DNA from 2 places in the Aminivibrio pyruvatiphilus genome. Region 2 is predicted to be linked to the other one. Evidence: predicted binding sites of a transcription regulator. Region 2 holds the regulator's gene; the other holds the start of a gene.
What was found. The regulator HrcA, encoded in region 2, represses chaperone genes, less so after heat shock. The targets are predictions, from matches to a motif close to TTAGCACTCNNTNNNANNGAGTGCTAA.

Region 1: a site for HrcA is predicted at 11,712-11,738, ahead of groES (co-chaperone GroES). Genes of this name have one in related genera too.

Annotation. Positions count from the first base shown of each region.
Region 1 is NZ_SORI01000009.1:59,476-74,984, reverse strand. It holds gene eno (phosphopyruvate hydratase) at 1-169, opposite strand, end outside; gene C8D99_RS08320 (RNA-binding S4 domain-containing protein) at 228-506, opposite strand; gene dnaG (DNA primase) at 584-2,323, opposite strand; gene C8D99_RS08310 (sodium-translocating pyrophosphatase) at 2,398-4,359, opposite strand; gene C8D99_RS08305 (molybdopterin-guanine dinucleotide biosynthesis protein B) at 4,488-5,123, opposite strand; gene guaA (glutamine-hydrolyzing GMP synthase) at 5,183-6,712, opposite strand; gene C8D99_RS08295 (type I phosphomannose isomerase catalytic subunit) at 6,822-7,808, opposite strand; gene C8D99_RS08290 (D-sedoheptulose-7-phosphate isomerase) at 7,805-8,452, opposite strand; gene C8D99_RS08285 (AI-2E family transporter) at 8,470-9,594, opposite strand; gene groL (chaperonin GroEL) at 9,726-11,357, opposite strand; gene groES (co-chaperone GroES) at 11,386-11,676, opposite strand; gene tsaD (tRNA (adenosine(37)-N6)-threonylcarbamoyltransferase complex transferase subunit TsaD) at 11,876-12,901, opposite strand; gene C8D99_RS08265 (hypothetical protein) at 12,898-13,425, opposite strand; gene murJ (murein biosynthesis integral membrane protein MurJ) at 13,429-15,015, opposite strand; gene C8D99_RS08255 (hydrogenase maturation protease) at 15,082-15,509, shown strand, end outside.
Region 2 is NZ_SORI01000001.1:332,451-347,959, forward strand. It holds gene C8D99_RS01470 (cytochrome c biogenesis CcdA family protein) at 1-563, shown strand, start outside; gene C8D99_RS01475 (permease) at 597-1,487, shown strand; gene C8D99_RS15110 (hypothetical protein) at 1,500-1,643, shown strand; gene C8D99_RS01480 (ArsR/SmtB family transcription factor) at 1,772-2,131, shown strand; gene C8D99_RS01485 (thioredoxin family protein) at 2,135-2,377, shown strand; gene C8D99_RS01490 (permease) at 2,464-3,630, shown strand; tRNA gene C8D99_RS01495 (tRNA-Val) at 3,756-3,831, opposite strand; gene C8D99_RS01500 (hypothetical protein) at 4,022-4,474, shown strand; gene C8D99_RS01505 (carbon starvation CstA family protein) at 4,526-6,154, shown strand; gene C8D99_RS01510 (TFIIB-type zinc ribbon-containing protein) at 6,247-6,423, opposite strand; gene C8D99_RS01515 (2-oxoacid:acceptor oxidoreductase subunit alpha) at 6,588-8,327, shown strand; gene C8D99_RS01520 (thiamine pyrophosphate-dependent enzyme) at 8,327-9,190, shown strand; gene C8D99_RS01525 (peroxiredoxin) at 9,209-9,673, shown strand; gene folK (2-amino-4-hydroxy-6-hydroxymethyldihydropteridine diphosphokinase) at 9,728-10,222, opposite strand; gene folP (dihydropteroate synthase) at 10,219-11,433, opposite strand; gene C8D99_RS01540 (histidine phosphatase family protein) at 11,524-12,168, opposite strand; gene hrcA (heat-inducible transcriptional repressor HrcA) at 12,325-13,338, shown strand; gene C8D99_RS01550 (nucleotide exchange factor GrpE) at 13,361-13,978, shown strand; gene dnaK (molecular chaperone DnaK) at 14,034-15,509, shown strand, end outside.

The sequences.
Region 1 (15,509 bases), on a different contig from region 2:
TGGGACCGCCGTCCCGAAGCTCCACCGCCTCGTAGGTTCCGGTGGACGCACCGGAGGGAACGGCAGCCCTTCCCGAGGCTCCGCTGTCAAGCCAGACCTCCACTTCCACCGTGGGGTTTCCCCGGGAGTCGATTATTTCTCTTCCGTGCACTCCAATAATACTGCTCATCGATCTCAGCTCCTTTTTCAGTTCCATTCTCATCCGTACAGGGGATGATTTTCTTCCGCTACCACGGTTTCTCCGCCGGGTCCGCCCGCCGCTCCTCCCGGATGCCGTAGGCCCCTCCGGGAGCACACCGCTTCAGCGCGTTTTCTTCGTCGCAGAGAACCTCCACGGTCAGGATCCTCGACGGGTAGGCAATGTCGAGAACGTCCCCGGCCCGGATCACGGCAGCAGGCTTGCACTGCCTGCCGTTGATCCTCACAGCTCCGAGGGTGACCATTTCCTGCGCTACGGTGCGCCTCTTGACGAGGCGGGCAAGTTTCAGATATTTGTCCAGTCTCATGATTCTTCTTCCTCCGGTTTTGAAACCAACGAAAAGTATATCAAACCTCATCCTTATTTTTCAATTCTTTCACAAAGTCATTTTCCCTTTTCCCTGGGACTGCTCTTCAGGATCAGGGCCACCTCCTGGAACCGCAGGAGATCTTCCCTGCCCGCCTCTCCCCGGGAGAGTTTTTCCCGAATGTGCTCATACTCCCGCCGGGCCTTCCTCCTGGCGAGAATGTCCAGGACCACGTCCCATGCCGCCCGGGCTTCCCCGAGGCCTTCGCACCACTCCCCTCCCCGGGCGATGGCCCGGAGGGGAAAGGTCTCCCCGAGGGAATGCCAGCGGGACTCCACATCCTCCCTCGACGGAGCGGAAAGAAGAGCGGCGGCCACGGTCTGGAACCGTTCGTCCTCGAGAAGGGAAAGAATCTTCATTTCATCGGCGGTCCTGCGGATATGGTCGTCCTTCCACAGAAGGGCACAGACGGCGGCCTCCACTTCGTTTCCTTCGTCTTCCTTTCCGGACGGGGCGGGCTTTTCCTTCGCCGGGGCGGATGGTTCCCGGTTCCCTCCTTTTTTCCGGTAGTCCTCCAGGAGGCCGCTGAGTTCATGGGGGAAAATGCCCATGGCGGAGGCGACCCTCGGCAGGTAGGGGGCAACGTCCACCGGGGACAGGCTGCCCAGCCCCGAGAGAATTTCGTCCGTGGCTTTGCGGCGCTTGTCCGGGGAACGGAGCATCTCCCCCCGAAGATATACGTGATGGAGAATCAGGGGCCTGGCGGACTCGAGGGCCTTCCCGAAGAGATCCTTTCCCTCGGGAAGGGAGAGAAGATCGTCGGGGTCTTTTCCGCTTGGGAGCTCCACGACCCGAACGTCCAGCCCCGCCTTCTGGAGCACGTACATCCCCCTCATGGCCGCCTCCTGCCCCGCGAGGTCGGAGTCGTAGCAGATGCAGCACCTGTCCGCAAGCCTGCGGATGAGCGCCGCCTGGTCTTCTGTGAGGGCCGTTCCAAGGGAGGCGGCGGTTTCCCCGAAGCCGCCGAGGTGAAGCCGTATGGCGTCCATGTAGCCTTCCACGAGGATCAGGCGGCCCGAGGCCCGGGCAGCTTCCTTCGCACGGTGCAGGAGGTAGAGGTTTTTCCTCTTGCTGTAGAGGGTTCCCTCCGGGCTGTTGATGTACTTGGCCCCTTCGCCGTCGATGAGCCGTCCTCCGAAGGCGAGGAGCCGTCCGGCAATATCCCTCACCGGAAAGATCACCCTGCCCCGGAACCGGTCGTAGAGCCCCCCCTTCCCTTCCAGGACGAGTCCCGCGTCCAGGGCCTCCTTCGGCTGTACGCCCTGCCGGAACAGGCTGTTCCAGAGGGAGTCCCATGATGAGGGCGCCCACCCGAGCTCAAAGCTCTCCCAGGTTTCAGGGGGCAGGTTTCTCCTTCCAAGGTAGGCCCGGGCGGCCTCACCCTCAGGGCCCCGGAGAAGGTTCCGGTAATGGGAGCAGGCCATCTCCATGATGTCCGAGAGGCTCCGGTCCCTTTTCTCCCCTCCCCTGGCGGCGGAAAGAGTTACTCCCGCCCTCGAGGCAAGGACCTCCAGGGCTTCCCTGAAGCCGAGGCTCTCTTTCTCCATGACGAAGGTGAAGATATCGCCCCCCTGGCCGCAGCCGAAGCAGTGGAAGGTCTGCCGGGAGGGGGAGACTGTGAAGGACGGGGTCTTCTCCTCGTGAAAGGGGCAGAGGCCGATGAAATTCGCCCCGGCTTTCTTCAGCCGGACATGATCCCCTATCACTTCCACGATATCGAGTCGTTCCTTGATAATGCGGACGTCGTCTGACTGCACCCTGATCCTCCTAAAACCAAAAAATTCGGGGGGAAGGTTTCCCCTCCCCCCAGTATTGTACTCTTCTTTCGCCCTTATACGAAAAGGGGCGCGAGAACAAGGGCTACGACTGACATAAGCTTGATGAGGATGTTCAGGCTGGGGCCGGCGGTGTCCTTGAAGGGGTCGCCCACCGTATCGCCCACCACTGCCGCGGCATGCTCGGGGGTACCCTTGCCGCCGAAGTTGCCTTCCTCGATGTACTTCTTGGCGTTATCCCATGCGCCGCCTGCGTTGGACATAAAGATGGCCAGCATCACGCCGGTGACGATGGAGCCGCCGAGAAGCCCGCCGAGGGCCTGGGCGCCGAGAACGAAGCCTACCACCACGGGAGAGAGGACGGCGAGCAGGCCGGGGATGATCATTTCCTTCAGGGCCGCTGCAGTGGAAATGTCCACGCACTTCTCATACTCGGGCTTGCCGGTGCCCTCCATGATTCCGGGGATTTCCTTGAACTGGCGGCGCACTTCGTCGATCATGGCTTCCGCCGCACGGCCCACGGCCTGGATGGACATGGAGCTGAACAGGAAGGGAAGCATTCCGCCGAGGAAGAGACCCACCATGACCTTCGGGTCGTTGAGGTCGATGGCGGTGAGCTTCACCGAATGGGCGTAGGCGGCGAACAGGGCGAGGGCCGTGAGGGCGGCCGAGCCGATGGCAAGTCCCTTGCCCATGGCGGCGGTGGTGTTGCCGATGGCGTCAAGCTTGTCGGTGATCTTGCGGACTTCCTTGGGCAGGTGGCTCATCTCGGCGATGCCGCCCGCGTTGTCGGCGATGGGCCCGTAGGCGTCAACGCTCAGGGCCATCCCGGTGATGGAGAGCATGCCCACGGCGGCGCAGGCGATGCCGTAGAGGCCGCTGAAGTAGTAGCTGATAAGCGTGGCGGCACAGATGAGGAGCACCGGAATCACGGTGGACTTCATGCCCACCGCCATGCCGGCGAGGATGACCGTTGCGGGGCCCGTCTTGGAGGACTCGGCGATGTGCTTCACGGAGGCGTAGTCGCCGGAGGTATAGATCTCGGTGACGAAGCCGATGAGCACGCCCACGCCCACACCCGAGACGACGGACCAGAAGAGGGCGAATTCCCTGAACATGGCGAGGGTGACGAGGAAGGCGCCGCCGATCATGATGCCGCCCGTGACGAAGGTTCCGGTCCGGAGGGCCACGGAAGCGCTTCCGCCGTCCTTCACCTTGACGAAGGTGGTTCCGGCGATGGCGGAGAGAATGCCCACGGCGGCCAGGACGAGGGGAAAGACCACGCCCTTCGATCCGAACACGGCCAGGCCGATGGCCATGGCGGCGATGATGGAGTTCACGTAGGACTCGAACAGGTCGGCGCCCATTCCGGCGATGTCGCCCACGTTGTCGCCCACGTTGTCGGCGATGACCGCAGGATTCCGGGGGTCGTCCTCGGGGATGCCCGCCTCGACTTTGCCCACCAGGTCGGCTCCCACGTCGGCGGCCTTGGTGTAGATTCCGCCGCCCACACGGGCGAAGAGAGCGATGGAGCTGGCTCCCATGCCGAAGCTGGTGATGAGCGTGGGATCTTCGAAGAGGGCGTAGCAGAACAGGATGCCCAGGACGCCGATGCCCACCACGGACATGCCCATGACGCTGCCTCCCTTGAAGGCCATGGTGAGGGCCTCGTTCATGCCCCTGGTGGCGGCGAAGGCCGTCTTGCCGTTGGACTTGGTGGCGACCACCATGCCTGCGTAGCCGGCCGCGGCGCTGCAGAGTCCGCCGATGATGAAGGAGAATCCGGCCGCTCCGCCGATCTTGATCCAGAGCAGCACTCCCACGATAAGCAGGAAGGGAAGAAGCCATTTGTATTCCCTGTACAGGAAGGCCATTGCCCCCCTGTGAATAATGTGTGAAAGCTCGGAGACCCTTTCGTTATCAACCCTGAACATGTCGATGCGCACATAGGAAATGAAGGCGAAAGCAAGGGCGGCGATTCCCGTGATGCCGACGATCAACAACAACAAAAAGTCCATTTCCACTACCTCCTCGTTATGATGAGACTAGCGTCCACAAATTACGAAAAAAATGGACAAAGCCCGCTGCGACAGCAATTATAGGGAGTAAAAATACAAAAAACAAGCATGGATTGCCAAAAAAAGGCTTATTTCCGCCGTTTCAGGTAGATTTCAGCCCCTCCTTTCAGCGAGTTCACTCCCTTCAGGGGAAGGACGAGCCCGGCGAGACATCCTGCGATCATCCCCGAAACAAAGGCTTTCAGGGGGATCTGCTTTCCCTGCACGTACAGGGAGGCAGGCTGGTCTCCCTCGGCTTTTTCGTACATTTCGATAATCCTCGCCGCGAGCTGCTTCTCCGTTCCCGGCACGAAAATGCGGCTTCCGTCACCGCCCGCGCCGGTGCGGTCGAAAAAGGCGAACACGCCTTTCACGTCGGGCGGCAGTTCTTCCGGGGAACCCGCCCAGATCCTGGGGAGGGGGATGTATTTGGCCCCCTCCACGATCACGACGTCCTTGCCGGGAAAGAACTCCAGTATCTTCTCCCTGGAGATTTCTCCGGCACCCGCTTCAAGGACGGCACCGTCCCCGCCCCAGTACAGTGAGGAAACTCCCAGAGCGGAAGCCCTGCCCGTATCGGTCTCCTCCGGGGAAAGGACGTTTTTCTCGGTATGTTTCACAAAACCGGCGCTCAAACCGGCGGAAAGAATTTCCCGCAGCAGCGCAAGGGCAAGGGTGGTCTTTCCCCCGTCCTTAAAACCGGAAACAGCGATCAGAAGCGGCATGAAACCATTCCTTCCCTTTCTGCCGGTACCTATCGTTCAGTGCCCTTCCCCTGTTCATCCTACTCCCATTCTATGGTGGAGGGCGGCTTGCTCGTCACGTCGAGGGCCACCCGGTTCACTCCCTTCACCTCGTTGCAGATCCGGCGCGCTGTCCGGTCGAGAATGTCGTAGGGCACCCGGACCCAGTCGGCGGTCATTCCGTCGTGGGACTCCACCGCCCGGAGGACGGCCACTTCCGAGTAGGTCCTGGAATCTCCCATGACCCCAACGGTCTTTACGGGAAGGAGGACGGCGAAGGCCTGCCAGATGGACGGATACCCCTCCCAGGAGACGATCTCCTCCCGGAAGATGGCATCAGCGCGGCGGAGAGTATCCAGTCTCGTCTCGTCGATCTCGCCGAGGCACCTCACCGCAAGCCCGGGGCCGGGGAAGGGCTGCCTGGAGACGATGGCCTCCGGCACGCCGAGAAGGCGGCCCGTGGACCGGACCTCGTCCTTGAAGAGGTCCCGGAGGGGTTCGAGGACCTTAAGCTTCATGTCCTCCGGCAGACCCCCCACGTTGTGATGGCTCTTGATGACCGAGGCGTTCTTTCCCTTGTGGCCGCTCTCGATGACGTCCGGATACAGGGTCCCCTGGAGGAGCCATGCCGCGTCCTCGAACCGGGCAGCCTCCTTTTCGAATACGCGGATGAAGGTTTCGCCGATGATCTTCCGCTTCCGCTCGGGATCGGTCACGCCGGCGAGAGCTGAAAGGAACGTTTTCGATGCATCCACGTAGTGGACCTTGAGACTGAGCTGTTTGTACTGCTCCAGCACTTCCTCGGCCTCGCCGAGGCGGAGCAGGCCGTTGTTCACGAAAATGCAGTCGAGCCTGTCGCCGATGGCCCTGGCCGTAAGAACAGCCGCCACCGACGAATCCACGCCGCCCGACAGGCCGCAGATCACCCGGTCATCGCCGGTCTTCTGCCGGATCTCCTCCACCATGATATCGATCCAGTTCCCCAGGTCCCAGTCAGGGGAGCAGGAGCAGACCTTGAACAGGAAATTGGAGAGGATTTCGGTGCCGAAACGGGTATGGACCACTTCGGGGTGGAACTGGAGACCCCAGATGCCCTTTTCGGGATTCTCCATGGCCGCCGGAACGCCCTTCGACGTCTCGGCGACCAGACGGAAGCCGGGGGCGAGGGCATCGATGTGGTCGCCGTGGCTCATCCAGACCTCGAAAGAGGACGGCACTCCCTCGAAGAGAAGGGATTCTCCGGAAACGGAAATTTCAGTGCGGCCGTACTCCCTCGCCTTTCCCGATGTGACCCTGCCTCCCATCATGCTGGTGACAAGCTGCATTCCGTAACAGACGCCCAGCACGGGCACTTCCAGGGAGAACAGTCCTTCCGGCAAGGCGGGGGCGTCCTCGTCGGTGACGCTCATGGGGCCTCCCGAGATGATGACGCCCCTCGGTCTGCGGCTTTCGATCTCACCCAGGGAAACATCCCAGGGAAGGATTTCGCTGTGCACCTTCAGCTCCCTGACCCTGCGGGCGATGAGCTGGGTGAACTGGGAACCGCAATCAAGAATGACGATGTTGTCCAAAAAACCATTCCTCCCGAATCAATGGGGTGTATAGCACAGGTATCTTATCAGAAAGCCCTTCTTCGTTCCACAGAAGGGAACATTGAGCTGAATCTCCGGGCAAGTAACATTACTCCGGCCTGCCGGGGAATGTAAGCAGAAAGTGACCCGTTCCTTCAAGGACAATGTCTCTTCGCCCGGCAGGGACGAAGGCGCTGTCCCCCGTGCCGATCCCCAGTCCGCCTCCGGACGATGAGAGACGGGCTTTTCCGTCGAGACAGAGCAGGGAAAGAAAGAACTCGTCCCCCACTTTTTGCGAAAAACGCCCGTTCAGTTCCAGCACGCTGCAGGTGAAGGATGGGCAGGAGCACAGGAGGCGAAGCTTCCCTCCGGGAACGAAACGGAACTCCCCTTCCCCCCCCGGGGGCGGAGGGCAGCCTTCATCCATGCGAAGGACATCCAGGGCCTTCCCGATGTGGAGGGGCCTGGGCCGTCCGTCCTCCCCGGCCCTGCCGTAATCGAAGACCCTATAGGTAATGTTGGAGCTCTCCTGTACCTCCGCGAGGACGATGCCTTCCCCTATGGCGTGGATCGTTCCCGCCGGGATGAAGAAAACACCTCCCGGCTCCACGGGGACGGAACGAAGGACTTCCGGCAGAGTGCCCTCCCGGATGCGCCGTTCCACTTCCCCCCTCGTCACCGGGCGGGAAAAGCCGCAGTAGAGGAAAGCGCCGGGATCGCTCCGGAGGATATACCACATCTCCGTCTTTCCCCGTCCTCCCTCCGTCCGGCGGGCGTAGTCTTCATCGGGATGGACCTGTACGGAAAGGTTCCGGGCGGCGTCGATGAGCTTCACGAGCAGAGGGAATCCCCTCCCCGCCGGCACTGCCGTCCCGGCCGCCCCGGGGTGGCTTTCCAGAAAGGCCGTCAGGGTCTGCCCGCGGAACGGTCCGCCGGCGATCACCGATTCACCGTCAGGATGGGCGGACAGTTCCCAGCTCTCGGCGATCCGTTCCGGGCCCCCTCTCTTTCCGAAGAGGGAGGCCAGCCTGTTTCCGCCCCACAGGTAGTCCTTGTACGCCGGAAGCAGCAGAAAAGGCGCTCCGTGTTCCGTCATTCCGGAAACATCTCCGATTCGGCGAAGGCGCAGAGAAAATGATAGACGGCCCCATGAAGCTCCTGGATCCTGAATGTCCGTCCGTCCGGGACGGGAATCCACAGGTCCGCCGCATCCCTCAGCGCCCCTCCCCCTTCGCCGGTAAGGGCCATGGAAAAGGCGCCCCTCGCCTTCGCCGCCATGAGGGCCCATTTCACATTCCGGGCGTTCCCCGACGTGGAAATGCCCAGCACCACGTCTCCCGGGCCGGCGTACCCCATGACCTGCTGGGCAAATACGAGGCCGTAATCGCCGTCGTTGGCCACCGCCGTCACGAGAGCCTGCTGGCTGCAGAGGGATATGGCGGGCAGAGCTCCCTGGAGCTTATCCGCCAGAGCCGTGCCTTCCGGGCCGAAGAGGGAGCCGAAGAGTTCCCGCTCCGCCGGCGGCAGGGGGCGCTTCAGGAGGAAGCCCTTCATGAGCTCCCCTACGATATGGTCACTGTCGGCACAGCTTCCCCCGTTGCCGCAGACAAGAAGCGTGCCGCCCTCCAAAAATCGGCGGACCAGCACATGGGCAGCCTCGAGCACCTGATCCCTAACAGGTTCCAGGCCGGGGTTTTCAGCAAAAAAACAGTCAACGAGCTTCCGGGTCCGTTCGTTCATGCCTTCCTCCGGGAACGTCAGTTTTCCTGATCATACACCCCGGCACCGGAAGAGGCCATATCCGCTCCGGCATGGGCCTCCTGCTGCAGATTCCGGGTCTTTCGCATGATCCTGTAATTTTCAAGAAGAAAAAGAAAGAGGCTCATCACGGGCGGCCCGATGAAAAGGCCGAGAATCCCCCAGGCGGCAAGACCGCCCACGATGCCCACAAAGACCACGAAGAAGTGGATCTTTCCTCCGCCGGAAATGAAAAGGGCCTTCAATACCCGGCCGATGGTCCCCACCACCAGAACGCCCCATCCAAGCAGAATGAGGCCGCCGGTCCAGTCCGAAACCGCCAGAAGGTATGCAGCGCCGGGAAGCCAGACAAAGGCGGTCCCGAGGAAGGGAATCAGGGCAAAAAACGTCATGAGGGCGCCGAAGAGCACCGGGTTGGGCAGGCCGGCGATGAGCCACCCGAGTCCACCAGCCGCCCCCTGCACCAGGGCCGTGAGCAGGACACCGTACACCACCGCCTGGAGAGTCCCCTTTCCCCGGTCGAAAAAGGCCGCAGCCTGACCGGATGGGAGGGGGACGATTTCCCGCAGGTAGGAGACGATGTACTTTCCGTCCCGGAGAAGAAAAAAGCAGGAAACGGTGATGATGGAAACGTAGTAGAGAAACAGCGCCGCGTCTCCCGCCGCCGACACCGCTTCCACGGCGCCCCGGGCCGCCGTCTCCCGAACCCACCCCCGGATCGCCGGATACCGGACCATCCACGGGCGGATATGCTCCACGAGCCATTCCGGAAGGAGAGTGGCGAGAGCTCCCTCACCTGTAGATTCCATGGCTGCCAGCACCTCGAGGACGAATCCGTGGAGGCGGACGCCTTCCCGCAGGGCCAGGACGACGACAATGATACAGGGAAGGACGGCGAAAAGGACGATCATCCCGGTGGCGGCAGCGGCGGAAAAATTGTCGGACCGCCTCCGGAACGGCCCCTCCTTCATTTTCATAAACAGTGGATAGATTGAAAAGGAAAGGAGCACCGACCATGCGAGGGGCTTGATCAGGGGAAAGACCACGGCAAGGGCCAGGGAAGCCACCGCCGCCAGAATGCCGAAAAACGGAAGGGCCTGTCTGCCTCCCTCCCGGGCTGTCATTCCGGAACCTCCGTCCGCTGCCGGTTCTTTCATGAACGCCACACCCTTTCCATGAAGGAATGGAAAAGCCTCCCGGATTGCTCCGGGAGGCTTCACTATACCATTTCTTCCTTCCCGCGGGGGGATGGATTCTAGTACATATCCTCCATGCCGCCCATTCCGCCCCTGGGCATGGCGGGTTCCTTCTTCTCGGGCTTGTCGGCGACGATGGCCTCGGTGGTGAGGACCATGGCGGCGATGGAACCCGCGTTCTGGAGGGCGCTCCGGGTAACCTTCACGGGGTCGATGATGCCGGCCTCGATCATGTCAACGTAATCTCCGGTGGCGGCGTTCAGTCCGTGCCCGGCCTTCAGGCCGCGGACCTTCTCGACGACCACGTCGCCCTGGAAGCCGGCGTTCTCGGCGATGAGGTGCAGGGGAGAGGTGAGAGCCTTCAGGACGATGGTGGCGCCGGTGCGCTCGTCGCCTGCAAGGGTGGCGACAAACTTCTCGAGGGCGTCGATGCAGCTCACGGGAGCGACTCCGCCGCCGGCCACGATGCCTTCCTCGACAGCGGCGCGGGTGGCGTTGAGGGCGTCCTCGATGCGGTGCTTCAGTTCCTTCTGCTCGGTCTCGGTGGCGGAACCGACCTGGATCACGGCCACACCGCCGACGAGCTTGGCAAGGCGCTCCTGGAGCTTTTCCTTGTCGTACTCGGAGCTGGAGTCCTCGATCTCCTTCTTGATCTGGGCGGCGCGCTTCCGGATTTCCTCGGAATTGCCGGCGCCTTCCACGATGGTGGTCTCTTCCTTGGTGATGCGGACCTTCTTGGCCTTGCCGAGCATGGAGAGTTCTGTGCTGTCAAGCTTGATGCCGATCTCTTCGCTGACGACCTGGCCGCCGGTGACGATGGCGATGTCCTGGAGCATGGCCTTGCGGCGGTCGCCGAATCCGGGGGCCTTCACGGCAGCGACCTGCATGACGCCGCGCAGCTTGTTCACCACGAGGGTGGCAAGGGCTTCGCCTTCCACGTCCTCGGCGATGATGAGCAGGGGCTTGCCGGTCTGGACGACCTTCTCGAGGGTGGGAAGGAGGTCCTTGATGTTGCTGATCTTGCCGTCGTGGATAAGGATGTAGGCGTCGTCAAGGGAGACTTCCATCCTCTCGGGATCGGTGACCATGTAGGGGCTGATGTAGCCCTTGTCGAACTGGAGGCCTTCCACCATTTCAAGGGTGGTGCCCACGGTCTGGCTGTCCTCGACGGTGATGACGCCGTCCTCGCCGACCTTGTCCATGGCTTCGGCGATGAGCTGGCCCACGCCCTTGTCATTGGCGGAGATGGAAGCGACCTGGGCGATCTTGTCCCGGTTCTTCACGGAAATGGCCTTTTTCTTGAGCTCGTCGACCACGAGGTCGATGGCCCGCTCGATGCCGGAGCGCATAAGCATGCCGTTGGCTCCGGCTGCCACGTTCTTCATTCCCTCGGCGATGATGGCCCGGGCGAAAACGGTGGCGGTGGTGGTGCCGTCTCCGGCGATGTCGTTGGTCTTGGAGGCGACTTCCTTCACCAGCTGGGCGCCGGTGTTCTCGTACACGTCCTCGAGTTCGATCTCCTTGGCGATGGTCACGCCGTCATTGGTGATGGTGGGAGAACCGAACTTCTTCTCGAGAACCACGTTCCGGCCCTTGGGGCCGAGGGTGACACCCACGGTGTCGGCAACTTTATCGATACCGCGGAGCATCGCGCGGCGGGCTTCTTCTCCGAAAATAAGAATCTTAGCCATTATTTTCTACCTCCTCTGGAAGATGGAACTACTTCTCGATGATGGCGAGCACGTCCCGCTCGCTGAAAATGACGTACTCATCGCCGTCAAGCTTCACTTCGGTGCCGGCATACTTGCTGAAGATGATCCTGTCGCCGACTTTCACCTCAAGGGGAAGCTTCTGGCCGTTCTCGAGAACCTTGCCGGTGCCGACGGCGATGACTTCGCCCTCGGTGGGCTTTTCCTTGGCGGTGTCGGGAAGAACGATGCCGCCCCTGGTCTTTTCCTCATGGTTGACGACCTTGACTACGATCCTGTCTCCAAGCGGTTTCAGATTCATGGTACAAATCCCTCCTAAGAATGTTTTACAAAATGCTAGCACTCATTCGAAGCGAGTGCTAAATGACCGGAATAGATATTACGGATGAAGAGGTGGAATCTCAACACCGGGAGAGGGGAAATATGGGGAATTATGGGCGAATATATCGTTATTGCTCCTGTTTTCTTCGATTTATCGAGTTTTTTAGCTTAAAGATGCTTCACCAGAGCTCCCACGAAGGATCGGGAGCAAAGTCGATGGGCGTCCGGACGCCCCGCAGATAGGCGCTGCAGCCTGCGGCGGCTATCATCACGGCATTATCGGTGCAGCGGTTCACGGGGGGCAGAAAGACGTTCCATCCTCTTTGCTCCTTCAGCGCCGCCCTCAGGGCGCTGTTGGCGGCAACCCCTCCGGAAAGGGCAACGGTTTTCACACCGGTCCGCTTCACCGCCAGGGCGAGCTTGCCCACCAGGGAATCCACCACGGCTCTCTGGAAGGAAGCGCAGATGTCCTCCACCGGGACCGTTTTCCCTTCGGCCCGCAGGCGGCCGATTTCCGTCACCGCCGCGGTCTTCAGGCCGCTGAAGCTGAACACGATCCCTGCCGAACTTCCCCTCATGGGAACGGGAAAATCGAAGGCCCCGGGATTGCCGGAAGCGGCGAGACGATCCACGGCGGGACCTCCGGGATAGGGCAGGCCGAGGACCTTGGCGACCTTGTCGTAGGCTTCCCCGGCGGCGTCGTCCCTCGTTCCGCCAAGGAAAACATACCTGCCGAAATCCTCAGCAAGGACGATCTCCGTGTGGCCTCCGGAGACGATCATGCAGAGAAAGGGAGGGGCCAGTTCGGGGAAGGAAACCACGTTGGCGAACATGTGCCCTTCGAGATGGTTCACTGCGACGAGGGGCACGTTCCACGCAAGGGAGAGGGCCTTGGCGGCCATGACCCCCACGAGGAGGGATCCCATGAGCCCAGGCCCGGCGGTCACGGCGATAAGACCGATCTCCTTCGCCGGCTCCCTTACGGCGGCCCTCCGGAGCACTTCCTCCGTGAGGGGGAGAAAAGCCTCGAGGTGCATCCTCGCGGCAAATTCCGGAATGACTCCTCCATAGGGGGCGTGGGATTCCACCTGGCTCGAGAGCAGCTCGGCGGCCACGTCCCTTTGGCCCCGAAGAACGGCCACGGCGGAGTCGTCGCAGCTGCTCTCGATTCCGAGGGTGAGGAATTCCCGCTCCGGTGAGCTCATCTCTTCGGCAGCTCCAGCTCCGTGGCGTAATCCCCCACGGCGAAACGCACCGTCTTCCCCTTCACCGCCGCCGCGGGAACGGCCACGGCAAACTCCGCCGTCAGGTCGGGGGGCAGCTCGCCCACAGGGACGAAGTGCCGGTTGGTCAGCACGTCCGCCGGAGTGAGCACGTGGGAGCCGATGGATATCATGGAATGGTCGAGGGTGAGGTTCTTCACCGTCCGGACCCGGATGATGAACATGGCCTTCTTCCTGGTTTCCTTGCCTCCGTAGAAGCTGGTGTTGTTTTTCAGCCATTCGGGGGCCATGGGGTCGGACCAGGCCGACTCGACGAGCTTCCCGTCCACGTAAATGAAGGCGAACTGGGCCCTGGCGCCGATGATGAGATCTCCAAGGGCCTCCCCTTCGAACCACAGGTTTGCCGTCCGCTGATCCAGAAGCCGTTCCGTATCCTGAGCGCCGGCGGCTCCGGCGACGGCGAAAATCAACAGAAACAGAAGAGCCGCGATTTTTCTCAATTTCATGGTTCATTCCTCCCCGTCAGATCGTTTCGGTTCTCTGCCGCCCTTTTTCCGGGCCAGGGCGCCCCGAAGCCAGCCCCATTCCTGGAAGCGCATCACTCCGGTGCTCACCCCGTAGGCGGCGCAGGAGGCCAGGAAGATGCCTCCGAGCCACGCCCCCCGGAGAGAAAGACTTCCCTCCGCCGGATAGGGCATTCCAATAGTGTACACGAAGACTACCCCCGCGGTCACCGCCAGAGAGGCAGCCATTTTTCCGGCCCATGAAAGAGAAAAAACACCGAGGCCGGTCCCCAGGTTCCTGGAGAGCAGCCTCACCCCCACCCACCCTGAAAGGGTGAAGGAGAGGGAGGTGGCCAGGGCAAGCCCTCCGAAAGACATGGGCTTCATGAGGATCAGGGAGAACAGGGCCGTGGCGGCCACGCTCGTCAGGGTGACCCACAGTGCCTGCCTGGGAAGGCTGCGGGCATAGAGCCCCCTCATGACCACGGTGGAACACGCCATGCCCGGGAGGCCGACGGAATACATGGCCAGGGAATGGGCCGTTCCCTCCCATGCCCACGTCCCGAAAGCGCCCCGGAAGAAAAGAAGGTGGACGATTTCCCTGGAAACCAGGGTCATCCCGAGGGTGACCGGAAGCACCACGAACAGGGCAAACCGGAGAGAATCCCTCATGATCTCCCGGAATTCGTCCACGCTGTCGGCGGAACACCGGGAAAGCTGGGGAAGCACCGCCTGGGAGACCGCGATGACGAACAGCCCCAGGGGAAGCTGGATGACCCGGTTCGCATAGTTCAGCACCGAGATGGCCCCCTCCTGCAGAAAAGAGGCGAGCATCCTGCTGAGCACAGGGTTGACCTGGTTGAGGGAGAGTCCGGCGGCATAGGGAAGGAACAGGGAGAGCATCCTCCGCAGGTCCGGGTCGCGGAGGTCGGGCTTTGCGGGAAGAAGGGAGACTCCCATCTTTCCCGTCCACCCCCACTGCAGGGCGAACTGGCACGCTCCCCCGGCGAGGACGGCCGCCGCGAGGCCCCACACTCCCCAGGGAGAAGCGACCAGAAGCACCAGGGCGATGTAGACAAGGTTGCTCAGGGCGGGCGCCAGGGCCGGGACCAGGAAGGAGCCCATGCTGTTCAGCACGCCCATGGCGAGGGCCGCCAGAGAGACGAACAGAAGGAAGGGGAACATCCACCGGGTGAGGGACACCGCAAGGGACGTTTTGACAGGATCGAATCCCGGGGCCATAATGCCCACCAGGAGAGGCGACAGAACGATGCCGGCCAGAACGGCCAGACCCGTGGCCGCCAGGAGCACGGTAAAGGCCTGGCGGGCAAGTCCTTCCGCCGCTTTTCGTCCCCTGTCGGCCAGGACCCTGGAAAAGACGGGAACGAAGGAAGCCGAAAGGGCTCCCTCGGCAAGAAGCTGCCGGGCGAGGTTCGCTAGGGTAAAGGCCACGTTGAAGGCATCGAGCACCCCCGACGCGCCGAACCACGCGGCGGTGACGATCTCCCGGACCAGGCCGAGAACCCTGCTCGCCAGCGTTCCCGCCATCATGAAGAGGGCGTGACGCACCATGGTTGAAGTCGATCTCGCCACTGTCAGCGGCCTCCCCGAAATTGATCCGCACTCCGCCCCGCGGACGTGCAAGGAGCGTGAAAACCCATGAACCAGACAATACTGTGGTGCATCGGCAGCCCCATCCTTCTGGACGACGGCGCCGGCCCCGCCCTTTTCGCCGAACTGGAGGCCTTCCCCGCCGAAGGGGTCACCCCGGTGAACTGCGAAACCACGCCGGAAAACCAGCTCGCCCCCCTCAGAAAAAATCCGCCCCGGGTCCTCATCGTGGCCGACGCCGCCGACATGGGACTCCCGGGCGGATCCGTCCGCCGAATGAACCTGGAGGACACGGGGGGCATTTCCTTCAGCAGCCACGGCATCCCCCTGTCCCTGCTCCTGGAACCGTTCAGGGACACCATGGAGATAATCGTCATCGGCATCCAGCCGGCGAGAAGGGGTTTCGGCGACAGGCTCTCACCTGAAGCGGCGGATGCGGTGAAACGGGTCGCGGGCGTTCTCCGTTCTGGGCGCAC
Region 2 (15,509 bases):
TGATTGCCTACGTCGGAGGGACGGCTGCAGGCGACCCGCGGAAAGGGTTTGTCCTATCAGCGGTCTTCTCGGCTGGTATGGCGCTGACCTTCACGGTTCTCGGCGCCGCTGCCTCCATGCTGGGCCGGCTCATGGGGACGTCCTCCTCGTGGTGGTATATCCTCCTCGGAGTCCTCATGTTGCTCATGGGACTCCAGATACTGGAAATCTTCAATTTCCTTCCGTCGACGAACCTGCTGTCGAAGAACACAAAACGAGGGTACGCCGGAGCCTTCCTCGCGGGTGTCCTGGGCGGCTTCTTCTCGTCCCCCTGCGCCACGCCGGTCCTCGTCGTGCTGCTGAGCATCGTCGCGGGAAGCGGGGAAATCGGTCGCGGAATATTGCTGCTCCTTCTTTATTCCCTGGGGCACAGCATTCTTGTACTGGCGGCGGGAACCTCGGTCGGTTTCGCGGCGAAACTTGTCGCGAACAAAAAGTACGGTGTTTTCAGTATCGTGTTGAAGTACTGCCTCGGCGCGGGAGCGCTGCTAATCTCCTTCGCCATGTTCTATCTGGGTTTTTAAGACGAACACTCGATCTGTGAAAGAAGGGATGCAATGAATACGTTCGTCGATTCGCTTCAGTTCTTCGCGTTCATATTTCTCGAATTGACGATTCTCTTCCTCGGGGTGAGCACGCTTATCGGGCTGATCTTCGAGTACGTCTCCGACGACGCGATCCGCCGCCGGATGTCTTCGAAAGGGCTGCTCGGGAACTTCCTTGGCGCGGCGCTCGGGGCCATAACGCCCTTCTGTTCCTGCTCCACCATTCCCATGACGGTGGGCTTCCTGCGCGCCGGAGTGCCTTTCGGAGCGACGCTCTCCTTCGTCCTCGCCTCTCCTCTTCTGAACCCGATCATCATGGCCATGTTCTGGGCGTTGCTTGGGTGGAAAGCATGCCTGACGTACGGGGCCGTGACCTTCGTGATCGCGATGTTCAGCGGAATGCTGCTCGAATCCTTCGGTCTCGCCAAAGACGTGAAGAACGTCCGCGTAAGCGGAGGACACGGTGCGCGGGAGCGGCTTCCCTCGTTCTGGGCGAAACTCCGCCGGGCATTTTCGGGTGCGTGGGCCGACTTTCGGGGGGTCCTCGTCTATCTCGTCGCCGGCGTCGCCATCGGCGCCGTCATCTACGGCTACGTTCCGAACGAATTCGTCGCGAATCTCGCCGGACCGGGGAATCCCCTGGCCATACCGGTCGCCGCGATCATCGGCATTCCCCTCTACGTCCGGGCGGAAACGGTGATTCCCATAGGCGTCGCCCTGACGCAGAAGGGGATGAGCCTCGGGGCGGTGATCGCCCTCGTCATCGGAGGAGCGGGAATGAGCATCCCGGAGATGAGCATGCTTGCGGGGATTTTCAAGCCTCGCCTCGTGTGCGTCTTCGTTGCGCTGGTTTTTTCGACCGCCGTTCTGGCGGGCGTGGTCTTTAATTTCATTCAGATATAGGAGGCGGTTCTAATGACGGAAAAGAAAGAGAGTTTCTTCGGCAGGATGTTTAAAGGCGGCTGCGGATGCGGGTGCTGCAACGTGAAGATCGAAGAAGTCCCGGAAGAAGAATCAGTGAACAAAGAAACCGCGCAGGAGAAAAAGGAAGAAAAGTAAATCCTGTGGAGATGGGAATCTGGAAAGGTTTCCCATCAGGATGAAGAGGTCCGGATCGATGAAAGGGACTTCACGCTTGATCTTTTTTCATTATGTGGTATTATTGCCACATAATGGGGGGAAGGCGGTTGAAAACAAAAGAAAAGCTCCAGGAAGAAAAAGCGGCGATTCTGAAGGGGATTGCCCATCCTGTCCGGCTTCGGGTAGTGGAAGCCCTTGCCTGCCGGGAAATGTGCGTCTGCGATATAGCGGAAATGTTTCATTTTGACAGGACGACGATAAGCAAGCACCTTGCGATGATGAAAAGCCTGGGCATACTAGAGAGCCGCAAGGACGGTCTTAATGTGTATTACAGTCTGCGGATCCGGTGCCTTGCTTCCCTCCTTTCCTGCGTAGAGAAAGTTGTACTGGGAGAGAAGGTCGAGGTGGTTCTTTCACCCTGTTTGTGCGGAAGCTTACCAAACGATGAAAATGAGGAGGAGACATAGGAAATGAAGATTCAGATACTGGGAACGGGGTGCCCCAAGTGCAAAAAACTGGCTGAACTGGCTGAACGGGCTGCCGGTGAACTCGGGATAAATTTCGAGATTGAAAAAGTTACGGGAATCTCCGAAATTATAGCCTTCGGCGTGGTATCGACACCTGGACTGGCAGTAAACGGAAAGGTGCTTGCCGCAGGAAGCCTTCCCTCATTTGAAAAAGTGAAGGAGCTCCTCGCATCGGCGCAGAACTGATAAGCGAAGGACAGTCCCCCGGGGTACCGGGTTTTTTTGGACAAATTAAGTGAAGAAAATGCCACCTAGATGGAGATGAATATTTCATGAGTGACCGCAAGAAATTTTTCTGGATAGCCGCTTTCTTCCTGACCTTTTACTTCCTCCCCGAGGGGAACGAACGTGTATTGGCAGGTCTGGCGGAATCCGTGGCCATGATGTCCGACTATGCCAGGGAGCACGTTCTTCTCTGCCTGATCCCCGCATTCTTCATCGCAGGTGCCATTTCGGTGTTCGTGAGCCAGCAGTCGGTGATGAAGTACCTCGGGGCGAAGGCGAGGAAATGGATTGCCTATTCCGTGGCATCTGTCTCCGGGACGGTGCTTGCCGTCTGTTCCTGTACAGTGCTTCCCCTGTTTGCCGGAATTTACATGCGGGGTGCCGGTCTGGGCCCTGCGACAGCCTTTCTATACTCCGGACCCGCCATCAATGTTCTCGCCATCGTTCTCACGGCCCGGGTTCTCGGCCTTGAGCTGGGCATTGCGAGGGCTGTGGGAGCGGTGATCTTCAGCGTGGTGATCGGCCTTCTCATGGCCGCCATCTTCGGCAAAGAGGAACAGGTCCGCCAGGAGGGGTTCGCCCAGCTCCCGGAGGAAGAGGTCGGTCGTTCCCTGTGGAAGACGGTTGTGTACATGGCCGGCATGGTGGTGTTTCTCGTATTCGCCAATTGGGCCGCCCCGAAGACCTCCAGCGCATTCTGGGAAGGGGTTTACAACCTGAAGTGGATGCTCTCAGGGGCAGGACTCGCCGTCACGGTGCTGACCGCCCGGATGTGGTTCTCCCGGGACGAGCGGCAGGACTGGTACACGTCAACATGGGGATACGCCCTCCAGGTCATGCCCCTGCTCTTCGGCGGTGTTCTTGTGGCGGGCTTTCTCCTGGGGCGTCCCGGCCACGAGGCCCTCATCCCGAGCCGCTACGTGGCCATGCTCGTCGGAGGGAACTCTCTCGGGGCAAATTTCTTCGCCTCGGTATCCGGCGCGTTCATGTATTTCGCAACCCTCACCGAAGTGCCCATACTCCAGGGACTTATCGGGGCCGGCATGGGCAAGGGGCCGGCCCTCGCCCTGCTTCTGGCGGGTCCGGCCCTCTCCCTGCCCAGCATGCTGGTCATCAACAGCATTCTGGGGCCCAGGAAGACGGGAACGTATGTCGTCCTGGTTGTCCTTCTGTCCACAGCGGCGGGCATGCTGTTCGGCATGATGTTTTCCTGACGGTATAGGTGGAGTTTTTTAGAGACGGACGGCGGGAATGCCCGGTACGGACCGGGGCCTTCCAGACTCCTTCCCTGAAAAGAAAAAAAAGGCTCCGGCATTTTGCCGGAGCCTTTTCTCATCAATGGTGGGCGATACTGGGATCGAACCAGTGACCTCTTCCGTGTGAAGGAAGCGCTACTTCCGCTGAGCTAATCGCCCGAAACACGCGGTATTATACCGTGCCTCGGGCCCCTTTGCAAGCCGAAAAATCTTTGGAAGACATCGTTTTGGTTCATCATTCTCCAGGAAACCTTACTGAATTTTTGATAGAAATTACGGCGGAAGGGAACTTAAATCCCTTCCTATTTTTTCTATGAGGAGTATAATCGGTGCGGCAGGTGATGGTTAAGTGACCGATATTTCAGACTTGGGACTGGTTTCCGACCTGTGGGAATACTGGGGCTTTTCCCCCTGGAATTCCGACGGAATGAAAGGGGTTTGCCGAAGGGTTACATTCGTAAAGAGTGCGCTGATAGGCGAGGTTTGCAGATACTACGCGGATGACTACATCATTTGGAGCCACCACGGGAAGGCGGACAGGCAGCGGATTCTAAAAAGCTGCAGGCCCCAGCCCGACCTCATGACGCAGCGCTATCTTTTCGTTGAGGGAGCGGAATCAGCTGAGAAATGTTCCATCCGGTCGTTTCTTTTCGGGTTCCGCGGGTATGCGGAGGTACACACCTTTACGCCCGGGGGACGCTTTGAAAAACGGGTCAAGGATCTTGCCCCCCTCGTGGATAAAGCGCTGGAACTTCTCCGCTCACGGAAAAGCGAGTCTGGAGGTGGTGTACTGGAAAAATAGCGGTTCCATCCATTTTTTCACACTCTTTTCATATTTTCGGAGGTGAATGATTTGCTCGCAATCCTGTTCCTTATTGCTATCGTCTTGTTTGCAATTTGTTATAAGGTGTATGGTTCGTACATGGCCGGGGTATACGATCTGAACGACAACAATCCGACCCCTGCTGAAGCGATGTTTGACGGTATCGACTACTGCCCGGCCCATCCGGCCGTCCTTCTGGGTCACCATTTCGCATCCATCGCCGGCGCAGGCCCCATAGTCGGTCCCATCACCGCAGCCGCCATGTTCGGCTGGCTGCCGGCCTACCTGTGGTGCCTTATCGGCTCCGCTTTCATCGGCGGTCCCCACGACATGGGCGCCCTCGTGGCATCCATGCGCCATGACGGCAAATCGGTGGGAGAAGTTGTGGACAAATGGATCGGGCGGAGAGGCAAGGTCCTCTTCCTCTGCTTCACCATCCTTGCCCTCATCCTCGTGGTCGCCGTGTTCCTGCAGCTTTCCGCAGGATCCTTCGCGGCAGACCCCGCTGTGGCCTTCTCGGCCTCCCTGTACATCGGCATGGCCCTTCTGTTCGGCGTGCTGATCTACAAGTATCGCGTGCCCCTGTGGCTCATGACCGTGGTCATGGTCCCTATCGTCATCTACGCCTGCTGGTACGGCAACTACTCTCCCTGGGTTGCAACAGTTTTCCAGCTTCCTATGGAGACCTGGCGCTGGGCCCTTGTGGGCTACATCTTCTTCGCGTCTGTCCTTCCCGTATGGCTTCTTCTCCAGCCCCGGGATTACCTTGCCTCCTACTTCCTCTATTTCGCGGTCATCATCGGTGCCATCGGCATGATCATGGGCAGGGGCGAGAACTTCCAGGTCGTTCTTCCTGCCTTCAAGGGATTCGTGGCCAACGGGCAGTACATCTGGCCCATGCTCTTCATCATCGTTGCGTGCGGCGCAGTGTCCGGTTTCCACTCCCTGGTCGGCAGCGGCACCACCTCCAAGCAGCTGAAGAAAGAGAAGGACACGGTTCTCGTGGGCTACGGCTCCATGCTGCTTGAAGGCGTCGTGGCAGTCATTGCCATCGGCACGGTCATGCTGAGCGGCGTCATCGCAAAGGGCGGCCCCACCATCACCTACGCCGAGGGCTTCGGAAAGTTCGCGGCCATCGTCGGTATCGACCCCAAGGTCGGCATGTCCCTGGGGCTCCTGGCCATCAACTCCTTCCTTCTTACCTCCCTTGACACGGCCACCCGTTTGACCCGCTACCAGATCCAGGAGCTTTCCAACATGAAGGTGGACAAGTACACTGCCACCATCATCACCATTGCTGCGGCCATGGCCCTTCTGCTCACAAAGACCCACGGTCCCACCGGCAACGTCATACCCGCCTGGGCTGCGATCTGGCCCATTTTCGGTGCGTCCAACCAGCTTGTTGCGGCCCTTGCTCTTCTGGCCATCGGCGTCTGGGTTGCCAAGGGACTGAAAAAGAACAACCAGTTCGCCATGGTTCCCATGTGGTTCATGCTTGTGACCACCGTGGCGGCCCTGGGCATCATGATCAAGGACAACCTCGCCTACGCCAGCCCGAACTACGTCCTCGTGGTTCCTTCCATCATTCTCCTTGTCCTTGCCCTGTTGATGGTCTTTGAATCCATGAAGGCCCTGAAGCAGGCCCAGAAGGATCTGTAAAGGTCAGACCGGCAGAAAAGAGAGGGAAGGCCGTTATTCGGCCTTCCCTCTTCTGTATTCCGAAAAAGTGTTTCTGCGGTGCATGCTTACGGTTATTTGCCGCTTTTTCCCACGCTGAACGACTTGGCGCTCCAGGACTTCCCCCGCTTTCTGTTGGCGGCGTCGAGCACTTCTACGAACCTGCTCCCGCACCTGGGACATCTCATGGCTGCCGCCTTTTCTTCCAGTTCAAATTCGCTTTTGCACGACAGGCATCGAAATTTTCCCATGGAAAATCACCTCCGCATTTTTTCCGGCATTGATGAAATGCTCGTGTATCGGCAAAAGAACTTATCCCATATTATACCAGATCGCCCCGGAGAGGAAAGGTCTCCGCACCTGCCTGTGCCAGAGGGTATAATAAGTCCAGCTTGAAATCGAAGGGAGGACGAACATGCTCTTTTCATCGCTGAAGGAGAGGCGGGACGTCTGCTGCGTCCTGTGCGGAGCCGCGGGGCTGGGTATCCAGACCGTGGAGGACATGCTGGCGGGAATCATAGTGGACGAAGGTTTTTGCGTCTTCGGATCCAGGGAGTACATGTCCCGCGTCCGGGGCGGGAACAACTCCACCGAGCTCCGGATAGCCTCCGAACCCGTGGATGCCCTGATCGACAGGATAGATATTCTCGTTGCCCTGAGCCGGAACGTTCGCAGGAACATCCTGGAGAGGATCACCGCCGGCACGGTCATTCTCGGAGACAGGGAGGAACTGAAGGGGGAGCTTGAAGACCTCGGAGCCTCCTATGTGGACATTCCCCTGTCGTCCATGGCGAAAGAGGCCGGGGGAAAGATCTACTCCAACTCCATCGCCGCCGGTGTCCTCCTCGGAGTGCTCGGACTGGGAACGGAAGGAGCGGAGGCTTTTTACAGGAAGCGGTTCGCCGGTAAGGACGACGTGGTGGCACGCAATATCGGAGCTGTCAGGAAGGGGTACGAACTGGGCCTTCCTCTTGCCGGTGAAGGAGGCGTACTGCAGGGCCGGTCCAGGAACCCGGGAGGGCGGAAGGTCATACTCAACGGGAGCGATGCCGTTTCCCTGGGAGCCATGGCGGCAGGCTGCAATTTCGTCACCGCCTATCCCATGTCCCCGGCGACGGGGGTGCTCTCCTTCTTCGCGAAGCACGCCGGAAAAGCGGGAGCGGTGGTGGAGCAGGTGGAGGACGAGCTCGCCGCCATAAACATGGCGGTGGGGGCTTCCTATGCGGGAGCCCGCCCCCTGGTGACTACCTCAGGGGGAGGTTTCGCCCTCATGGCGGAGGGGCTCAGCCTGGCGGGCGTCATGGAGGCCCCGGTGGTGGTGCACCTTTCTCAGAGACCGGGCCCTGCCACGGGCATGGCCACCCGGACGGAGCAGGCGGACCTGGAGCTTGCCCTTTATTCCGGCCACGGCGAATTTCCGCGGGCTTTGTTTGCCCCCGGAACCATGGAGAGTGCCTTCAGGCTGACCCAGAAAGCCTTTGAAATAGCACTGCAGTACCAGACGCCGGCCATCGTGCTGACGGACCAGTATTTCATGAACGCCTTCTACAACCTGGATTCGGACGCCCTCGAGTGGCTGGAGGAGCCCTCCCCGGTCCCGGAGACGGCGGCGGAGTACCGGCGCTACGAGGATACCGCTGACGGCTGCTCGCCCTTCGGCGTTCCCGGCTGGGGAAAGGGCATCGTGGGGGCGGACAGCCACGAGCACGACGAGGTGGGGCACGTCTACGAGGACTTCGATCTCAGGACCAGGATGCAGGACAAGCGGATGCGGAAGTTCGCGGGAATGGAGGAGTGTGCCCTTCCCCCGGTGCTGGTCGGACCGGAATCCTTCTCGAACCTGGTGATCTGCTGGGGATCCACCTTCCCCATCGTCCGGGAAGCCCTCGAATGTCTCGGGCGGGACGACACGGCCCTGCTGGCCTTCGAACAGGTGTGGCCCCTCTCGCCGTCCGCCGGGGATCTTCTGCGGAAAGCGTCGTTCACCGCCGTGGTGGAGGGAAACAGCACCGGCCAGTTCGCCGGGCTGCTTCGGAAAACCTTCGGCGTGGCGGCGGACCGCACGGTGCTGAAATACAACGGACTTCAGTTCTCTGTGGAAGAGGTCGCGGACAGGCTCGGCGAAATTCTTCCCGGCAAAGGAGGCGGCAGATGATGGACTCCACGGCATTCGATCTTCCGGGAATTGATCTTTCGTGGTGCCCCGGATGCGGGGATTTCAAAATCCTCGACTCCATCAAGAAGGCCCTTGCCGAGCTCGGTCTCGGGCCCCTGGACGTGGTCATGGTCTCGGGGATAGGGCAGGCGGCAAAAACACCCCATTACATGAAGGCCCATTTTTTCAACGGCCTCCACGGACGGGCCCTCTCCAACGCAACGGCCATCAAGGCGGCAAACCCCGCCCTGGAGGTCATCGCCGTGGGAGGGGACGGCGACATGTACGGCGAGGGCGGGAATCATTTCACCCATACCATCAGGCGGAATCCCGGGATCACCAACCTTGTGTTCAACAACATGGTCTACGGCCTCACAAAGGGGCAGGCTTCACCCACGAGCCCGAGGGGATTCCGCACCTCCGTCCAGGTGGACGGGGTCCATGCACAGCCCTTCAACCCTCTGGCAGCCGCCCTGGTACAGGGAGCGACCTTCGTGGCCCGGGCCTTCGCCGGAAACGGCGACCAGACAAAGGAAATCATCAAGAGGGCCGTCCGACACAAGGGATACGCCCTGGTGGACATCTTCCAGCCCTGTGTTTCCTTCAACTCCGTGAATACCTACAAGTGGTTCATGGACAACACCTACACCCTGGAGGGGCATGAGGAGGAGGATTTCGGCAAGGCCATGGAGCTGGCCCTCCTCCAGGAAGGTCCCTTCCCCCTGGGCGTTCTCTACAGGAAGGAAGGGGTTCCCCTTTTCGAGGAAACCCTGGCGGCCTACCGGAAGGACGACCGGCCTCTCTTCCGCCGGGAGGCGCCCCGGAAGGCAGTGAAGGAGCTGCTGGCCTCTATGGCCGGTTAAGAAAGGGAGGAAACGGACATGAAGGAAGGAAACGGGCTCCCCCCGTTCCGCCTCTCCGACGGAGACGGGAAAGAATGGACGGCGGCGGATTTTGAAGGCAGATGGCTTGTCCTCTTTTTCTACAGCAAGGACAATACCTCGGGGTGAACCAGCGAAGTGAGGGACTTTGCGGACAGGATGCCCGCATTTGAAGCACTGCACTGCGCAGTGGCAGGAATCAGCCCCGATTCGCCGGAGAGCCACCGGAAATTTGCCGAAAAACTGGGCATTTCCTTCCCCCTTCTGAGCGATCCGGACCACGGCTTCATTGAAGCCTGCGGATTCTGGGCGGCCAAGAAAATGTACGGCAGGGAATACATGGGAGTGGAGCGTTCCACCGTCATCGCGGATCCCGGCGGGAAGGCCGTGAAGACCTTCAGGAAGGTGAAGGTGGCCGGGCACGCCGATGAGGTTCTCGAGGCACTGAAGGGACTGGCCGTCTGACGCGCGGAACGGATGAGGCGGAGATTTTTTCCGCCTCTTTTCCGTCATGCCGTATCAGAGGGTGCAGATCCGGAGGATGCCGCCGGTCTCGGCGGGGGGCAGAAGCCGGATCATTTCCTCAGGCGTGAGTCCCGTTTCGGGGTGCCTCCATTCCGGGGCAATCTGGGCCAGGGGCAGGAGCACGAAGGCCCTTGCCGCCATTTCCCGGTGTGGGACGGTCAGCCGGTCCGACCGGACAGTCAGCCCGTCGTAAAAAAGAATATCCAGGTCGATGACCCGGGGCCCCCACCGTTTTTCCGGGGTCCTGCCCAGGGCGCCTTCCATCTGTTTCAGCAGATCGAGGAGATCCTCGGGGAGGAGGCTGGTTTCCGCCAGGACACAGGCGTTCAGAAAGCGGGGCTGGTCTTCCACGCCCCAGGGAGGGGTTTCAAATACGTCGCTGGAGGCAAGGACGGCAAGGCCGGCGTTCCTGAGCAGAGACACTGCCTTCCGGAGGAGGAGCAGCCGGTCTCCGAGGTTGCTGCCCAGGGAAAGGCCCACGGTGCTCATTCCCGGCACTCCCCGATGGCGCCGAGCATGGAGAGAACCCGGACATTTTCCTCCACGTCGTGAACCCGGACGAGGGCTGCATGGTGCAGTCCGCAGAGCGCCGTGACCGCCAGAGTGCCCTCCAGCCGATCCTCCGGGGCGTCAAGACCGAGGGTCGCGCCGATGAATCCCTTTCTCGAATGGCCGATGAGCAGGGGGCGTCCGAAAACGCGGAACGCGTCCAGATTCCTCAGGATCCTGAGGTTGTCCTCTCGGCGCTTGCCGAATCCCAGTCCCGGGTCGAGGATGATCCGCTCCGCCGGAATTCCCGCCTTTTCGGCCAGGGAGAGCCGTTCCTCGAAATAGCGGAGGATGTCCCCCACGGTGTCTTCGTATTTGGGGTCTTTCTGCATGTCCCGGGGCGTCCCCTGGATGTGGGAGAGGACGAGGGCCGCTCCTGATTCCGCCACCGCTCCGGGGAGATCGGGGTCGAAGCCCAGGCCCGAAATGTCGTTGATGATGTCGGCTCCTGCCCGGACGGCTTCGAGGGCTACTTTTGCCTTCCAGGTGTCGGCGGAGATCACCGTCTCCGGAAAGGCCTTCCGGACGGCCGCGACGGCGGGGAGAAGCCGTCCCGTTTCCTCCGCTTCCGGCACCGGGTCCGAGCCTGGGCGGGTGGATTCCGCTCCGAGGTCGAGAACGGCTGCGCCTGCTGCAACCATGGACCGCGCCCGGGAGAGGAGGTCGTCCTCAGGCGGGATCCGGCTCTTTGCGTAAAAGGAGTCGGAGGTCAGGTTCAGGATGCCCATGACGGCGGTCCGTTTCCCGAGGGAAAGGACTCTGCCCTCCCGGAAGGAAAATGTCCAGGCGGACCTGTCCATGCCGGCAAGAGCCCGGGACAGGCCTTCTCTGATTCCGGGAAGGCCCCAGCAGGGGAGGGCCCCCAGTTTCTCCGTCAGTGACCGGAGCTGCCCCGGGGTCCCCAGGAGGAGCACGGCGCTCTCTGACGCCTCGCAGGAGATGACGCCCCGGTTCACCACGGCGTCCCCGCCGCGGGCGAGCAGCTCCTGCTTCAGGAAGGCCGCCGCCCGGAAGTCGGCTTTCGGAATAAACAGGGAAAGAAGATCCCTCTTGGGTTCGAAGTACGCGTTGGAGCGAGGGTCGGCGCCGATGAGGCGCAGTGCCGCGAGGAGGTCTTCACGGCTTTGTGCAGGAAGCGGGTAAGCGATCACGGCGGGAGCTCCTTCCCGGGAATGTGGGCAGTGCCGTTCCGATGATATAGTGTCCCTTCGGGGCGGTCAAGGGTCCATTCCTCCCGTTCCTCACACCCATTCGGTGGTGAAGCCGGAAAGGTGGTCCGTCCGATTCAGCGAGAAGAGGGAATAGCCGTGGAGATCATCGTGGACAAGGATGGAGTAGGACGCTGTGTCCATATGGACCTTCCAGAAGTAGGGCGACGCTATGCCGAGGCAACCGGCGAGAAGAGGCTTGATGACCGTTCTGTGGGTGACTGCTGCGAAGGTTCCGCCCCGGTATTTCGCCACTGCCCTGTCGAGGGCCGCCATGGAGCGCCTCATTACTTCGTCCATGGATTCCGCTCCCTCCACGGAGAGCTCCTCGGGATTTTCCAGCCACATTTTCCACTGCTCAGGATAGAGCTCCGCGATTTCCGTCTTGGGACGGCCTTCCCAGATCCCGAGGCAGGTGTTGTTGAAACCATCGTCCTCCTCCACCTGGATGGAACAGGCGGCGGCGATGGCCTGGGCGGTGCTTTTTGCCCGAAGCAGGGGGCTCGTCACCACCGCTTCAGGGCGGAAGGGGCGAAGGGCGGTCCCGAGCTCGGCTGCCTGCCGGAGGCCCCGTTCGTTGAGAGGAAAGTCCACCCTTCCCCGGAAAAGGCCCTCGATATTTCCCCGGCATTCGCCGTGCCGCGCCAGAAGTATGGTGGTTCGTTCAGGTTCTTTCATTCTGCATCCTCCCTTGTCCGGCCGGGAAGCGGCCGGAAAATGGAAAAATCCGTCTGACCAGTCTTGACAATAATATCACGGATTGTTACTCTACCTCTCGGTGGAATCGTGTTGGCACTCATATCGAAAGAGTGCTAACGAGCGGGAGGTGGCGTCATGCTTACCGAGCGGCAGCTCGAAATCGTGCTGTCAGTAGTGTATGAGTATATCCAGACCGGCGAGCCCGCCGGTTCGAGGACCATATCGAAAAAATACCTCCGGGGAAGCAGCCCGGCCACCATCCGCAACGAGATGGCCGACCTGGAGGAGATGGGGTATTTCTACCAGCCCCACACGTCCGCCGGGAGGCTCCCCACGTCGAAGGCCTACCGCCTCTACGTGGACTCCATCATGCAGCGCCGCCGTTCGGCCCCCGCAGAGACGGAAAAATGGAAGAAGGAAATCCGGGAGCGCAGGCAGGGAGTGGACTCCATTCTCGGCTATGTGTCCCAGCTTCTGGGAAAAGCCACTAACTGTGTCGGCGTGGCCGCCCTCTCAGCCCTGGGGGAAGTGCAGATCCAGCGGGTGAATTTCGTCCGGCTCGGGGGAAGCACCGTCCTGGTGCTCATCGTCCTGGAGGGCGGGTTGGTGCATCATGCCAACATCCAGCTTCCCTGCGAGATCTCCCCGGATATTCTGGACGACCTCGCCAGGAAGATTTCCGCCGTGGCGTGCGGCCACCCCTGGGGACAGGTTCGGGACGCCCTCTTCACCTACGTTCTCGACGGCCTGGAGCGGGTCTGGGATACCTGCAGGGAGGCCCTGGTCCAGATGGACGCCATTCTTAACAGGAGGAACTCCCGGCTGTTCGTCGGCGGGGCGCAGCACATCCTGAATCTCCCCGACTTCCAGGACATCGGAAAGTTCCAGACGGTGCTGTCCCTCCTGGAGCAGGAGCAGGCCCTGGCGGACATGGTGGAACGCTACAGTATCAAGCAGGGTGTCTCCGTGACCATAGGAGAGGAAATTTCGGAAGAAATGAAGGAATGTTCCCTGGTCCTCGTCCCCGCGCCAGGATACGGGCGCAGGACCATTCTGGGCCTCATAGGCCCCCTGAGGATGGACTACGAGAAATCCATCTCCATCCTCGAGACCATTGCTGAAGACCTTGACGATTCCCTTGTGAACTGAACCGCCGAAAGGAGAAGGAACCATGAGCAGGAAAGAAAAGGACAGGGCCGCGGAGCGGCCTGAAGATATGCCCCGGGAGGTGCAGGAGGCGGAAACGCTTCTGCCGGAGGGTACCCCGGAGGAGACTGCCACCGAAGATGAGTGCGGCGCTCCGGAGGCTGCGGATTTCCACGCTCTTATAGCAGACCTCGAGGAGCGCAACAGGGAGCTGGCTTCAGCCCTTGCCGCGGCCCGGGCTGACTTCTTCAACTACAGGAAGAGGATCGAGCGGGACCGGCAGAGGGAGCGGGTCATGGCCGGAGAAGAAAAGGCCATGGAATTCCTGCCGGTGCTGGACAACCTCGATCGGGCTCTCGCCGCGGAGGGTGCCGCAGACGGCAGAAGTATCCTTCAGGGGGTGACCATGGTGCGGCGCCAGTTTCTGTCCGTGCTCGAAAGTATGGGCGTGGAGAGGATTCCCACCGTGGGGATGCCCTTCTCTCCCGAGATCCACGAAGCCGTGGCCGCCGAGGAGACGGACGATCCGGAAAAGAACGGCATCATCACCGGGGAGATCCAGCCGGGATACCGCTCCGGGGAACGGGTGCTCCGCCCGGCGAAGGTGAAAGTGGCATCCTGCGCGCAGCAAGTGACCGAATGACCGAATGAGCCTTCGGGCCCGTATTTGATTTTTTACACTTCATGAGGTGAGATGAATGTCGAAAGTAGTAGGAATTGACCTTGGAACAACCAACAGCTGCATCGCCGTTCAGGAGGGTGATGTTACGACCATCATCCCCAGTTCGGAGGGAAACCGCACCACCCCGTCGGTGGTGGCCTTCACGAAGGAAGGGGAACGTCTCGTTGGCCAGCTCGCGAAACGGCAGGCCATCGTAAACGGCGACCGCACCGTCCTTTCCATAAAGAGGGAAATGGGAACGGACCACAAGGTGGAGATCGACGGGAAGAAGTACACCCCCCAGGAGATTTCCTCCATGATCCTGCAGAAGATGAAGAGGGACGCCGAGGACTACCTCGGAGAACCCGTGACCAGGGCGGTGATCACCGTTCCCGCCTACTTCACCGATGCCCAGCGGCAGGCCACCAAGGACGCCGGGTCCATCGCCGGCCTCGAGGTTCTCCGGATCATCAACGAGCCTACGGCCGCCTGCCTCGCCTACGGGGAGAACAAGCAGGGAGAGCACAAGATCCTGGTGTTCGACCTCGGCGGCGGCACCTTCGACGTGTCCATCCTCGACGTGGGGGAGGGCGTGTTCGAGGTGCTCGCCACAGCGGGTGACAACCGTCTGGGCGGCGACGACTGGGACATGCGCATCGTCAACTGGATGGTCGAGGAGTTCAAAAAGAGCGAGGGCATCGACCTCCGGAACGACCGCATGGCCGGGCAGCGTCTCCGGGAAGCGGCCGAGAAGGCCAAGGTGGAGCTTTCCTCCATGCCGGAGACCACCATTTCCCTGCCCTTCATCACCGCCAACGCCTCGGGCCCCAAGCACCTCGAGATGAACCTCTCCAGGGCTAAATTCGAGGAAATGACCGCCGACCTGCTGGAGCGGACGGTGAAGCCCACCCGCCAGGCCCTGCAGGACTCTGGCCTGTCCGCCGGCGAAATCGACAAGATCCTGCTCGTGGGCGGCTCCACCAGGATGCCCATGGTCCAGAGGAAGATAAAGGAACTTCTCGGCAAGGATCCCACCAAGGGAATCAACCCCGACGAATGCGTCGCCGCGGGCGCGGCCATCCAGGGCGCCATCCTCGCCGGAGACCACAAGGATATCGTCCTCGTGGACGTGACGCCCCTCTCCCTGGGCCTCGAGACCCTCGGCGGCGTCTTCACCAAGGTCATCGAGAGAAACACCGCCATCCCCGTGTCCAAGAGCCAGGTCTTCACCACCGCGGGCAACAACCAGACCCAGGTGGAGATCGTGGTGCTCCAGGGAGAGCGGGCCATGGCCGCCGACAACGTGAAGCTCGGCACCTTCGTCCTCGACGGCATTCCTCCGGCACCCCGGGGCATCCCCCAGATCGAGGTGACTTTCAACATCGACGTGAACGGCATCCTGAACGTGGCAGCCAAGGACAAGGGCACCGGCAAGGCCCAGAACATCTCCATCCACTCGTCCAACCTGTCGAAGGACGACATCGAGCGGATGAAGACCGATGCCGAGACCTTC